DNA from 3 places in the Paenibacillus andongensis genome. Region 2 is predicted to be linked to each of the others. Evidence: riboswitches for the same ligand, from Rfam matches in the RefSeq annotation. Region 2 holds a riboswitch; each other region holds the start of a gene.
The links. Region 2 has a riboswitch for cyclic di-AMP ahead of NYR53_RS34335 (stalk domain-containing protein). Riboswitches for the same ligand answer to the same signal wherever they lie in the genome.
Positions count from the first base shown of each region.

Region 1: linked by a shared signal. The riboswitch ahead of NYR53_RS32625 (C40 family peptidase) and the one ahead of NYR53_RS34335 (stalk domain-containing protein) in region 2 are both predicted to bind cyclic di-AMP.
Region 3: linked by a shared signal. The riboswitch ahead of NYR53_RS18585 (hypothetical protein) and the one ahead of NYR53_RS34335 (stalk domain-containing protein) in region 2 are both predicted to bind cyclic di-AMP.

Region 1 covers NZ_CP104467.1:7,265,721-7,269,914, reverse strand. The annotation lists gene NYR53_RS32640 (hypothetical protein) at 1-122, opposite strand, end outside; gene NYR53_RS32635 (hypothetical protein) at 259-498, opposite strand; gene sugE (quaternary ammonium compound efflux SMR transporter SugE) at 561-881, opposite strand; guanidine-I (ykkC/yxkD leader) riboswitch at 970-1,072, opposite strand; gene NYR53_RS32625 (C40 family peptidase) at 1,220-1,696, opposite strand; cyclic di-AMP (ydaO/yuaA leader) riboswitch at 1,700-1,840, opposite strand; gene NYR53_RS32620 (hypothetical protein) at 2,008-2,826, opposite strand; gene NYR53_RS32615 (M1 family metallopeptidase) at 2,942-4,194, opposite strand, start outside.
Region 2 covers NZ_CP104467.1:1,514,962-1,519,155, reverse strand. The annotation lists gene liaF (cell wall-active antibiotics response protein LiaF) at 1-208, opposite strand, end outside; gene NYR53_RS07035 (PspA/IM30 family protein) at 382-1,014, opposite strand; gene NYR53_RS07030 (hypothetical protein) at 1,042-1,332, opposite strand; cyclic di-AMP (ydaO/yuaA leader) riboswitch at 1,496-1,648, shown strand; gene NYR53_RS34335 (stalk domain-containing protein) at 1,653-2,441, shown strand; gene NYR53_RS07015 (hypothetical protein) at 2,569-2,739, opposite strand; gene NYR53_RS07010 (DHH family phosphoesterase) at 2,825-4,030, opposite strand; gene NYR53_RS07005 (CapA family protein) at 4,110-4,194, opposite strand, start outside.
Region 3 covers NZ_CP104467.1:4,124,421-4,128,614, reverse strand. The annotation lists gene NYR53_RS18595 (branched-chain amino acid transporter permease) at 1-158, shown strand, start outside; gene NYR53_RS18590 (DUF3231 family protein) at 432-1,466, shown strand; cyclic di-AMP (ydaO/yuaA leader) riboswitch at 1,733-1,869, shown strand; gene NYR53_RS18585 (hypothetical protein) at 1,957-2,343, shown strand; partial or broken gene NYR53_RS18580 (cation:proton antiporter) at 2,696-3,456, shown strand; gene NYR53_RS18570 (nuclear transport factor 2 family protein) at 4,013-4,194, shown strand, end outside.

The DNA of each region.
Region 1 (4,194 bases), 1.9 Mb from region 2:
GCGTCTTGCGTGGATGCAGTTACGTTTTCAATGGCATTCTGTACATAATTCGTTGCGGATTGAACCCCGTTTTTAAAGATACTCGTTTTGTTTACGTCAACGTTATTCGTATTGTCAGACATCGTTTATACCTCCAATGATACCGAAAGGTTATTCTGCAACCTGAAGTTGCAGTTCGTGCAACATTATCTCCTAGATGCAATATTGGAACTCTCGTTTGAATTACTTATTGATCTTATCGTCTTTCGTAGTCTCGTTTTACTCTTGCTCAGCATCCATCTCAGCGGCGGCATCGAAGACATTCTCTTTTGGTACCTGCGTTATATTTTCCTTCTGCTGCACCCAGTAACCGACGTTTCGGTACCAGTACTGAAATGAATCGTCCAATTGCTGTTCTCGGTTGCGATCCTCATTAACATCGGAGTCAACTTCTAACCCCTCTCTGAGAAATTCGTCATTACGATTCAGTTTTTGATTGATATCATCCGATGTATACACGTTGAATCTCCCTCCTTGTATCGATTAATCTGCATAGATAAGGACCAATTTATTCAAAATCCCTAATGCCCAGATGTGAATTTAAGGCCGAGAACGCCGACTAAGATCAGAATCATGAACAAAATCCTTGTTAAACTAATGGGTTCATCGAGAAAAAGGGTGCCGACTATAATCGCACCGACAGCACCAATTCCGGTCCAAGCCGCGTATGCCGTGCCGATGGGAAGAGTTTTCGTGGCTATCGCTAGAAAATAGAAACTTACAACCATCCCTGCGATCGTTACGCTGGAAGGAACTAAACGTGTAAAACCATTAGAGAATTTCAATGAGATCGCCCATACTACCTCAAATACACCTGCAATGACGAGATATAACCATGCCATGATGAATCACTCCTCTTGATTTTGTTATACGTACCTATTTAGTCGCAAAAAAAGGAAAAAGCCTGGAAGTGATATCGCTAAGCGATATGACTCCCGGGCTTTTTCCCCTCCGTGACCACAGCGTATTCGCTGTGTGTTTCCCCTTGGACCAGTCTGGCGATGAACGCCACGGAACCCTAGAAAACGACATGCCGTTATTATAGAACGCCTAACATGCGATGTCAAGTTACAAGAATTGGCATGCTGGGATATAGGAAATGCCTCCGAAATGAATAAAAGCCCTGAAAGCTGCTCTTTCGAGCGGGCTTGTCTGGGCTTTATTCATGAAGCGTACAAGATTACTTGGATTCAGCAGTTAATTGGTTGTAGATATCATCCCACAGAACACGTCTGGCTGATACATACCGCTTCGCATAATAAGATTGGCTAAGTTTGCTTTTCACTATACCTTCATCGGATGCAGAGTGAATGAATTCACCGTCTCCAAGATAGATACCAACGTGAGAAATACCTTTGCCGCCGCTTGTGTCAAAGAACACAAGATCACCTTTACGAAGATCTTTTTTGTCAATCCAGTAGCCTTCGTTATTTTGAGATGATGAGCTATGAGGAAGATCAATGCCGAATTTGTTGAAAACGTATGCGGTGAAACCAGAGCAATCAAAGCCCTTTGTGGTCGTTCCCGCCGTTCTGTACGGAATTCCTAGCAATCCGTCAACCGTTTCATCCAAAGTGGATTGTGCCGCTGACACGCTTCCTAAACCTACACTCAAAAACAAAACAAGACTAAAAACAAGAGCAACAATCTTTCTCAACTGCTTGTCTCCTTCCGGTGCCTACGAGGTTAGCTGGAGGGTTCGGTTGAAGGTTCCCTATGATCCCTGTCTTGCAAGATCAATTCACCCGGGTAGTGGTTCCCCCGTTTCCCCAAGAAATGAGGAATTCGGCATGAAATATTTGGTTTTTTTGATGCTAGTCCTTGTAATTCGTCATAAACATCGAAATTCCTCCTTTTCTATGCACCTTTTAATTAAAATATGCTAGTTTGATAGGGAAAAAGACAAAAAAAAGCCCCTTTTGCAAGGGGAAGAAGAAAATGTGCTAATTTTAGCTTGTTAATAGGCTATTAGCCGTTCATTTTGGCAGATAGAAGCTGATATTGGGAAGTTATAGCCCACATTTGAAAGAAAATGTGGAATAGTGGGAAGAGCTGATAAATGATTAGCGCTACCAGACCTGCCCATATGTATGTTGCAGTGACAGTGACCCCTGCCAATAGTCCCGAGGCGAGCAGGAGGATAAGCGCAAGCCCGATAATAGGAAGCAAACTGCGAACGAATGTGATGACGGTGGACAAAATGCCAAGTTTGGCAGCAATCGCGAACTGCACGTACATAAAGAGAAGATGTAAGAGAAAGCCATAGACGAGCATGCCCAGAAACCAAGGCAGCAATTGGAGGGCTGCTTGCTCATAAGATGTCGTATGTGCGAATTGTTTTTGCGCTTTGGGAAACAGCCATATGAGCGGCAGCAAAGAGAGAGAAATTCGGACGACATATATGATTAGGAATGGGAGCATGAGCTCCTTGATGCCTCGGAAAAAGCGATAGCCGGCATTTTGCTGCGAATGGGTCAGCGAATAGTAGACGCCGCTATTCAACATTGGGGTGAGCACCATGCGAATAACAAGTAGAGCAGCCAGCCACCAGAGGTAGGAATGGCTAAGATCGGTTTTGACCAGTTGGAACTGTCCTTCAGCTAGAAATAGCTGCAGCGCTTGCTTCGGCTGCTCGCCACCCGGATAGCGGTGCATGAGAGGGACGAGAACACCCTGTACAAGCTTATACAGTAGGATGCCCCAGCCCATCTGATACAGGAACAAGACGATCGTGGCGAAAGGTTGCCGTAAAGCCGCCCTGAAGCCAGACTTGATATAAGTTGCCACAGTTGTCCCTCCTAAGAGTTTTGCTTTAGCAAAACTGGCATCGAAAGCATAATCTGAGTTTTCCGTATGGAAAACTTACTTCGTAAGCATGTACATTGAGTTTTGCTTTAGCCGCTTACCAGGCGACCCAGCCGAATATGGCTTGCAGGAATTGAATGAGACCGAGATTCCAGCGAATTTTCCACTTGGTATCCACTTGCGTTTGCATGAAATTATTAATGTGTTTATTTTCCAACACGAGCGAGTAATTAGGATCAATTCGAACCCAGTCTACTGGAGTCTTGTGGGTAAGTTTGAATTCGATGCTGCTTTCTTTGCCATCCCATGTTTTATCCAGTACGGTGCCATCAGAGAAATGGAACTGGATCGGCACCTCTGGCGAATTGCCGCCTTTTTTGGAGATGAGAACGGTACTTTCGTAGGACTCAGCCCCTTTGGTTCCCACGGATTTGACGCGAATGCTCTCAACGGTGTAATCCATCATCATGGCGCCATATACATATTGATTGAAGAAGTCATCCCACTTCGCTTTGGTCACTTCTTCCACAACGTTCTGGAAGTCCTTCGTAGAAGGGTGTTTAAATTCCCAACGCAGGAAATAAGTACGCATAATTTTGTCCATCGTTTTGGTGCCAACTTGCTTCTCAATGGCTTTAAGTACGAGCTTACCCCGTGTGTACACATTCTCTGCGTATTGATCATGCCCCGCATAGGCCCACGAATTCTGCTTCAGGGTGTGTGGAGATGTAATAAAGCTTGACTCGACAGGTAAATTAGGGGACACCCCATACTCTGCTTCCATGACTTTATCCTCTGCATAGGAGGTAAAGCCCTCATCCAGCCAAGCTTCTTCGAATTCATTGCTAGCTACGAGTCCATAGAAGAATTGATGTCCAATCTCATGAACAACGACGCGCTCTAACTCTAAATCAGGTTTCTTGTCGCTAGCATCCCACGACGTTACCAAAGTCGGATATTCCATACCGCCCACACCATTGCCTCCTGGGGGAGGTACGACAATCGAAAGGGTGGAATAAGGATACGGTCCGTACCATTGGCTGTAGCGGGAAAGCGCCTTTTTGGCAGCGTACATATAACGGTCCTTCAAGTCCTGATGATTGGGATCGAGGTAGAGCTTGATCTTGACCCCGGGTATTTGTGCGGTCGAGTAGGGTTCTTCCACATAAACGAAATGAGGCGATGCCGACCAAGCGAAATCATGCACGTCATCGGCATAAAATTGGTACGTCTTCATCCCGTTGTCGGTCACAGCAGGCTTAACCGGGAAACCAGTAGCCGCTACGATGTAGTTCGCTGGCACTTGGATTTTCACGTCATACATCCCGAAATCGGCATAAAATTCTGAAT
Region 2 (4,194 bases):
CACCGAATAAAATCACTGCCCCTATGCCTATCAGTACATAACCTTTGCGCTCTTTGCGTGAACGCACCCGATGAATGCCTAGCAAGATGAGGATTATGGCAAGAATGGGGAAAAAGCCTATCGTATGATCTAGAAGCAAAAAAAGACCGGCTCCAATCAGCACTAGTGCTGTATTGCGGTTACGGTTGCTTTTAGTTTCTTCTCCCATCGCTGCACCTCCTCTGGCTGACTTTTAAATTAGTTCATATAGATTCCTAGCATACCATAAGAATGGACGACCTCCAAGATGCAAATCCTTGCGCGGCAAGGCTTCCGCATGAATCATGGAGGTCAAGGGCCCCTCTGCGCCTACTTACTTGGCGCTGGAGGGATAACACGCGGCTATTTCTTGCCGCGCGGGTCAGTGTCATCGCTGGAGCGATGCTGCTGCCACTCCTGCTGGAACTTGCCGCGCAGCGTGCGCAGTTCCTGCTGAAGGTTGCCGCTGGCTTCCTTCAGCGTCTCTTGCGACAGGCGACCCGCTTCGCGGAGCCCCTGCAGCGCTTCCCGGCCGAGCTCGCGGCCGGTCACTTCCAGCTCGCGCCATGCGTCGCGAGCCTCTTTCTCGTGCAGCCCGCTGCTCGGCGGCTGCACCCGAGGCCCCTCGGCTGCGCGCCCCGCACGCAGCCCGCGCAGTTCATCCGCGAGCGCCAGGCACACATCCTGGCTGCCCGCGTACTGCGCGCGGTAGAGCTCGCAAGCGGCTTCCTCGCGCTGCTTCTCTTGCAGCGCTAGCCGCGCGAGCTCTTCATCGCCGGCGCGCATTGCCAGCTCGGCTTGCTCGCCGCGCAGCTGCGCCATCTCCTCTGCGTTCACAATGTGGCGTCGCAGCTCAATGGTTCGCTGCAGCGCCTCCTCATAGCGCTGTTCAAGCTTATCTATCACGCTGCCCCCCCGTTCATGTTGCTCAAGCTTGCTTGCCGTTTCTTGCCATGCAGCTTCAGCTATTTTGCCAATCCGATTCAATATATTCATGAAGTTACACCTCCATTTGCTTGAAAATTAATATTCATTTCGTTTCTTCAATAAATGAAATCCATACAACACTATACATACTGCGAAAGCGATCGCGATAAAGCCCGATAGTTTAATGGTCAGTATCAATCCGCCCAAGCCGGCAATAAACCATCCAATTTTCTTCCCATTCTGAATGCCTACATAGCCTAATCCAAGCAGAGCTGCCGGGAATAACAACCCCATTAAATGAATGTGACCACCAAACTGATGCAGACAAATAAGTAAACCTGCTGTGATTAAAACCAAAGCCAACCCTTTAGATCGATCCATACTCATTTTTGCTTACCGCCCTTCACATATTCTTCATGCTTCTATCGTACCTGAAACAGATAACCGTCAAAACGGACTCGCGACTGTTTTTGTACCTAGACCTAAGTCTAGTACACTCTAAGACCTCCATCCATATTTTGGTCGTTGTCCCACAGAGCCTCGAATGCTAAACTATTTGAAGCCGAGTCCGGTGCACAGACAAAGTGCCGGTACGGGGGACGATTTACATGGGGTGAATATTTGCTCTTCAAAAGAGCAGACTAGGGAGAACCTTCTTCCCGAACCCGTCAACTAACCTCGAAGGCTCATTGAAGGAGGATTACCAATTGCATACAATTACTAAAGGGTTAACTAGCCTTGCTGTGTCTTTAACAGTGTTGGCAGGAGGCTTTCTTTCCCCATTTTCGGCGCATGCTGCAGAGATGGATGTGAAAGTGCAAGTCAATGATGAGCTCGTTCAATTTCCGGATGCTCAGCCATTTCTGGATGATAATCATGCTACCCAAGTACCGATTCGTTTTGTAACGGAGAAGCTTGGTTATGATGTGAAGTGGCAAAAAGAAGGCGATGAGATCAAAGTCACGCTAAATAACAACAAACATTCGATCACCTTAGTATCGGGACAAAAAGAAGCCAAAATCGATAGCACCCCTGTCGAGATGGACACACATGCGGAATTCCAAAACGGACGCGTATACGTGCCTCTTCGTTTCCTAAGCAAAGCATCCGAAATTCCTGTTCAGTGGGACGCTAGCAGCAAAATAGCTATTCTAAGTAAAGATGGCAATCAGCATAAGCCAGATTATGAATTATTTCAATCTACTGCCTATTCAGCAGATCCTTCTGAAAATGGCGGCTACGGAGCTATGGATTATATGGGTAATCCATTAGGTATTGGAACCGTTGCTGTAGATCCCTCTGTGATTCCTCTAGGGTCTAAGCTCTATATAGAAGGTTATAATTTCAACGGCCTTCCTGCAGGCGGCATGTATGCTTATGCAACAGATACAGGCGGTGCAATCAAAGGCAAACGTATTGATATCTTTATCCCAGGATCTAAGCAATCTTTGCAGAAATTTGGTATCCAAACCATTAAAGTGTACAAACTAAATTAAACGGCTTATAACAAAAAAAGCTTGGTTTCTGAGATGTACTTCTCAAGAAATCAGCTTTTTTTATTTAAGGTGGGAAAAACAGAAAAACTGCTCTCCCAAAAGTGCTAGAAGAGCAGCCTGTTGTTACTTAAACTTGATTTTTGGGAATACCATTTAAACTTGGGACGAAATCATCGGCATTGTGGCTCGATAGCGTTTGCGCCTCTTCAGTAAAATTAGCGTTATTCTGCTGATTTTTTTTCTTATCTGCTCGGTTATCTTCGCGGTCATACTTGGGATCGGCTTCATTTTTGGGCATAGCGTTCACCTCCATTGTCTCATAGTTAGTATGAGGAGGAGGCTTGCATTTTATCCCAGTTATCTGGAACTGGCGTCGTTCCTTATCATACTGAACTACCCTCGAGGGTTTTTGTTTTTCTTGCCGCCATATGCTCCATTAGGAAGGCAACATACGTTTCGTCCCGAACTAACCAAGCTGCATAATCTCTTTTGACATAACGTTCCGCCTCTTCGAAAGTACTAAAATGTTGGTTGGATAGGGCCCCATCCACATCGACTTCCCACTTGCCTCCTGAAGGAAAAATAAACACTTGTTGTTCATTTCTATTCTCATAAAGGGATCCATAAACAGAATTTTTCGTGTTAAATGTATTTTTATTCGCATCCGCGCGAATGGGCTCCATCGGAAATGGCTTTGCTACATACCACTGATAAGCTTCTTCTGTCATTGAGCAACCGGAAGCTTTAGCATGGCCCCCTCCTCCATAAAGACCCGCAATTTCCGAGACATCGATGTGATCGTGAATCGTTCGAAAGCTTATCTTCTTACCGCCCATATTCATGATTGCGATATAATCCAGATGAGGATTTTCTTTGCCTAGATCGTTTCCAAGTTCAGAATGATAGGATTCCGCATGAACGATGCCTACATGATGATCATTAATACGGGAGTGGATGATTTCTCTCTTTTTTCTGCGCACATAGCGTTCGATTTTTTCTTCTTCCATATCCAAAATTTTTTCTTCAAAGGGATCGAATGCAAAGTTCTCACTTTGCTGAATGCGAGCTACCATTTTTTCCTCAAATTCTTCGATGGAAATTAAATAAAAGAGATCGTTTAATCGCTTGGCCTTCATGTATTCATTCTGTTCCCATTCCCAAGTATCATACTGACGGACCAATTCGACGAATTCATCTAATCCCTTCATCGGCTTCAACAATCCGTTCTGGATCAGATACTCATAGAATAGAGAAGTTGCAGAAGCGAGTTTTCCATCTTCATACGCGATCTGAACCATTCCCCACGAATATTTGTTTAAATGAAGTGAGGTTTTATGATGATCAATAAGTTTTACTTTCCCACCCGATTTCGCAAACTCGTTAAGTCCTTGTTCATTCGTTTCATCCACGGATAAGTCGGTGATAAACAAATAGCTCTTTTTTCTTGATTTTTCTAAAAAGCGCTTTACTTGTAGATTCAACCCTCCGACAGAGTTATATCGAATTTCTACCTTTTCCCCGAATGCTAATCGAGCTATTATACCGCAACCTACTCCATCCAGATCATTATGAGTATACAAATGATACAAGGACACACCCTCCTGTTAATGATTTCCATTAACGTGCCCTTGATCAAGTCACTTTATTCGGTGTTAATGGTACCAATCATTATATCCCCTTCAATATTTTGATCGAATGCTCTACCATTTTTTTTATTCGTTCTCGCTGTTTTTCTTTCAAATTTGGATTGTTT
Region 3 (4,194 bases), 2.6 Mb from region 2:
ATATCAAAGATGTCCAATTTTTATCCGGTGACCATGGTGTACCCGAATTGTTTTCAATTGTTGTCGTTGCTTTGCTGCATATTTGGAAAAGGAATATGTTTTTATCCATAGCAAGCGGTACTCTCGTCTATATGTTTTTGATTCAATTCATATTTTAGAAGTGAGGAATAATAATGGCCTTCCAATCAAGAACCGAACAAGTACCATCGATTTCAAAACTGAACATTTGTTTCTGTGGGGTAGGTTCAATGGCAGAGGCTTTAGTCCGAGGAATTACTGCTAAAAATTTGACGAATATAAATTAAAGGGCAGCAAAGTTGAGCGTGCAATACAGCAAGCTTCGGATGCTACGATGAATATATATATAGCAGACTGGATAACAATAATAAAAATAAAATTAAAAATAAAAATACCCATAAATGGGGGATGAAATGGAAGCTATAAAACCGATAAAGTTAATCTCCACAAGAACAAACAAGACAAAAATGGACGAAAAATTAACTTCGGCTGAAGTTGGAAAACTTTGGGCTACTTATATTGGGAATTCAATGGCCAAATGTGTTTTGAGCTATTTTCTTCAAAATATTGAGGATCAAGAAATAAAAAAAACTGTAGAATACGCGCTATTTTTATCTGAACAAATGGTTCAAACCATCAAAGAAATATTAAACAAGGAGAATCATCCTGTTCCTGTTGGTTTCACTGAAGACGATGTAAACTTAGGGGCGCCTCGGCTATTCTCGGATGAATTTTATCTTCATTACTTGAAGTATGCAGCAAAAGCCGGGATGAGCATTTATGCAATTGCTGTACCACTAATGAGTAGACACGATGTGAGAACATTTTTTACAAACTGCTTGGAAGTGACAATCAAACTAATAAATCAGGTCAACGACGTTTTAATCATAAAAGGTTCATTCGTTAAAGCTCCTTACATACCGATCCCGAAAAAGATAGAAATTGTGAAAAAACAAAGTTACCTTAACGGTTTCTTAGGACATGTCAGACCACTTCACGCATTAGAAATTACCCACCTTTACGATAATATTCAAAATAATGTGACAAGCAAATCCTTACTCATCGGATTCAGACAAGTAACCAAATTAGATGAGGTTAGAGAATTTCTACATAGAGGTGAGAAAATCACCTCGAACCATATAGAAACTTGGAGCCAGCTCCTTGAAGATGAAGGATTGCAGTCCCATCCCGCATTGGACCACTTAGTAACGAATTCTTCTTTTTCTCCATTTTCAGATAAATTGATGGTATTTCATAAGGTGGATATGTTTTCGATGAAGATCAGATCGTATGGTAATTCTTTAGCTGTTGACGGAAGGCATGATATTGCGGCGAAATATGCAGGATTTCTATTGGACGTAGGACGTTTCGCAGAGGATGGAGCCAAACTAATGATAAATCATGAGTGGATGGAGCAGCCACCACATGCATCTGGCCGAGATGCTTAGCATCAAATGTATAAGAACAAGTTTACATTAAAATACGGGATCTTCGCCGCCAAATAGTCTACAAAGAGGATCAGCCGTGGCGGGTCCTCTTTATACTTTTCTTTTGAAAGCTGGTTCCAAACGGTCAGTACCGCAGTGAACGGAATTTCGTATAATTGGCCCGATACAGTTTAATAGAACTATTAATTGAGAATAGACATAAAAATATAAGTAAATATTACTATTGTTTCTAAGTATGTATTGGGGTAAATTGATAAAATAAGAATAATCATACTACGCTTAATTCTTTAGATTAAAGAAGCGGGGGAACCAAGTTTTCTGGGGTGAGTACATTTTTTAAGTGTTAGGGTTAACTTTCGACCCGAATCCGTCAGCTAACTTCGTCAGCGTAGAAAGAAAATGATAGAAACATTAAATGGGTCCTTTATATTTAAGGGCTTTATTCCCTCGCTTCCTTTTTTCGTTCAAGAGAAAAAAGGAGGAACTAGACATGCTTCTTAAGAGAGTAACCAAAGAGGTGAAGAACCTTTTTCAATCGAAAAGATCAAACACTTCTGTACAACGTCAAGAAGAGATTCTTCACTTAAAGCGACGGCTGGAGGAGTTCGACATTCAATTTTCCAATTTGGCGTATAGGCCATCTGGCGTCGAAACACAGACTTTATTGGAAATAAGCAAAACAGTCGGACAAAACAATGACTTACTAAACCAACTAAGTATGGAAAGGGAATTAGCGGTTCAACAATTACTAGCCAATCGCGTCGGCATTTCTTTAAAAATTTTGAAGGAACATCACAAATTTATCGTAACCATGGCTCATATTTTTGGTGGTCCGTATCCTTGCCTCAGAGAGTACATAAAAAGCAGTATTATATGAGTTTCGTTGAAGGAGAAAGCTGTGTTTTTTCGACAGAAAACGATACTTGAAATAAAGCAGGCAGCTGAGGCAGCCTGCTTTTTTAATTGAACTAAAGGGTGGGATTATGGAAAAATGAGTCCAAAATCCTTCGGTTATTTAGTGCAAAAGTGGAGGCGGGTAGTTATAATAACGAATCGGACTAGCATACCTTAATAAGGAATGGGGGGACTTATTATTAGTATGGGGCATGGTGCTTTATTACCTCTTTTTTGGCTGTTTCTATGTATATTTGTCGTGCAAATGCTACTTAGCAGAATGAAAGGGTTCCGGATTCCTTCCGAAGATCGGGCAAAACCCTCTTATTATCGGATTGTTAGTCTTTGTAGGGACCACTTTGTTGGCTTTTCTGTTAGGAATAAGAATTCACCAAATAGACCCCTTAACAAAGTCCTGGATGATAACGCTTATTCTTTTGACAACCTCACTCGGGATTGTAATGCCGGTCCTCAAGGAAACGGGAGTAATCAAAAGCCAATATGGCCAACTGCTTCTAACGTCCGCAATTATCGCCGATCTCCTCACTATGATCATTCTTTCTATCATTGGAGGATCCTACCATACTGGATTTACGTGGCGTCAGGCTTCCGTAGGTTTGCTTCTGCCTTTATCCGTAATTATCTATCAGGCCATAATCAGATTGAGGAAAACCTCATTTTGGCATAAGGAATTCCACAAAAATTCCGTCGTCCGATTGCAGGGGCTGCTGGCTGTTCTCGGCCTTTATGGAATCATCACAGATATGACAGGTTCGGAGGTTATTCTAGGCAGTTTTTTGGCTGGGTTTCTTCTAGCAAGTTTTCATCTACATGATCATCATCCGTTTAAGGAGCAGTTAGAAGGGATAGGCTATGGCTTGATTATTCCTATTTTCTTCGTCATGGTCGGCGGAAGGCTCTGGCAGGCGGATTCTTGCTATCATCTCGTATGACATTAATCGTTGTTGCGGCATCGATCGGCATGAGATTGGGAGTTATTAATAAGGGAATTCAAGATGCAGTCATTGTGATCGCCATCATTACTTCTGTGCTATCTCCAATGATCTTCTCTATGAGCATTACGAAACCGTCTTAGCTCTGCGAAATGAGCGGACCTTGTGCTCCACACGGTTAAGGATGTGAGCCTAGCCCTGGATTTCAGGGATGAGGCGCAGTTGATGAAGAGGAGCAGGTGGGGTTCAGGAAGGAAGGTCTGCCTTATATGAAAGTAGATTTTTTCGCTGACAAATTTGGGTTTGCGTGCATTGATTTGGAACACTTCATGAATATTTGAATGAACAGCGAAAAGACGATCGCTATTCCTAAAATTAGGAATAGCAATCGTCTTTTGTTTTGTTCGGGGTAGCCATTTCTCAAAAACCATAAGTTTATCAGTGGCCTCTTTTCTTCCTAGGTATTTTTTCTTTGTTTACAAAATGGGGTCTTGACCAGAATGAAAATTTCCTCTGATTTGGTTTTTTTGTACAAAAACAAGAATGTAATGTGCAAGAGAATGGATTATGGATTCGTTATTCTGAGATAGAAATAAAATAATTCCGATATCGCGAGGAGGAGTCCCAATGAATCTTTGAATGAAATAGATGGTCAGCGAAGCGAAGTTAATATTCATTTAAGCTCAGGAGGTATGAAACATGAACAACACACAAGTACAATTCGACTGGATGAACAAAATGGCTATTATCGAAACGGTGTCCAAATTTGCTTATTACGCCGACCATCGGCAATGGGAGGATTTGCAGCAGCTTTTCACAGAAGAAGTGAAGGTTGACTATACATCCTTGGCTGGAGGCGAGCCGGTCACGATCCCGGCAAA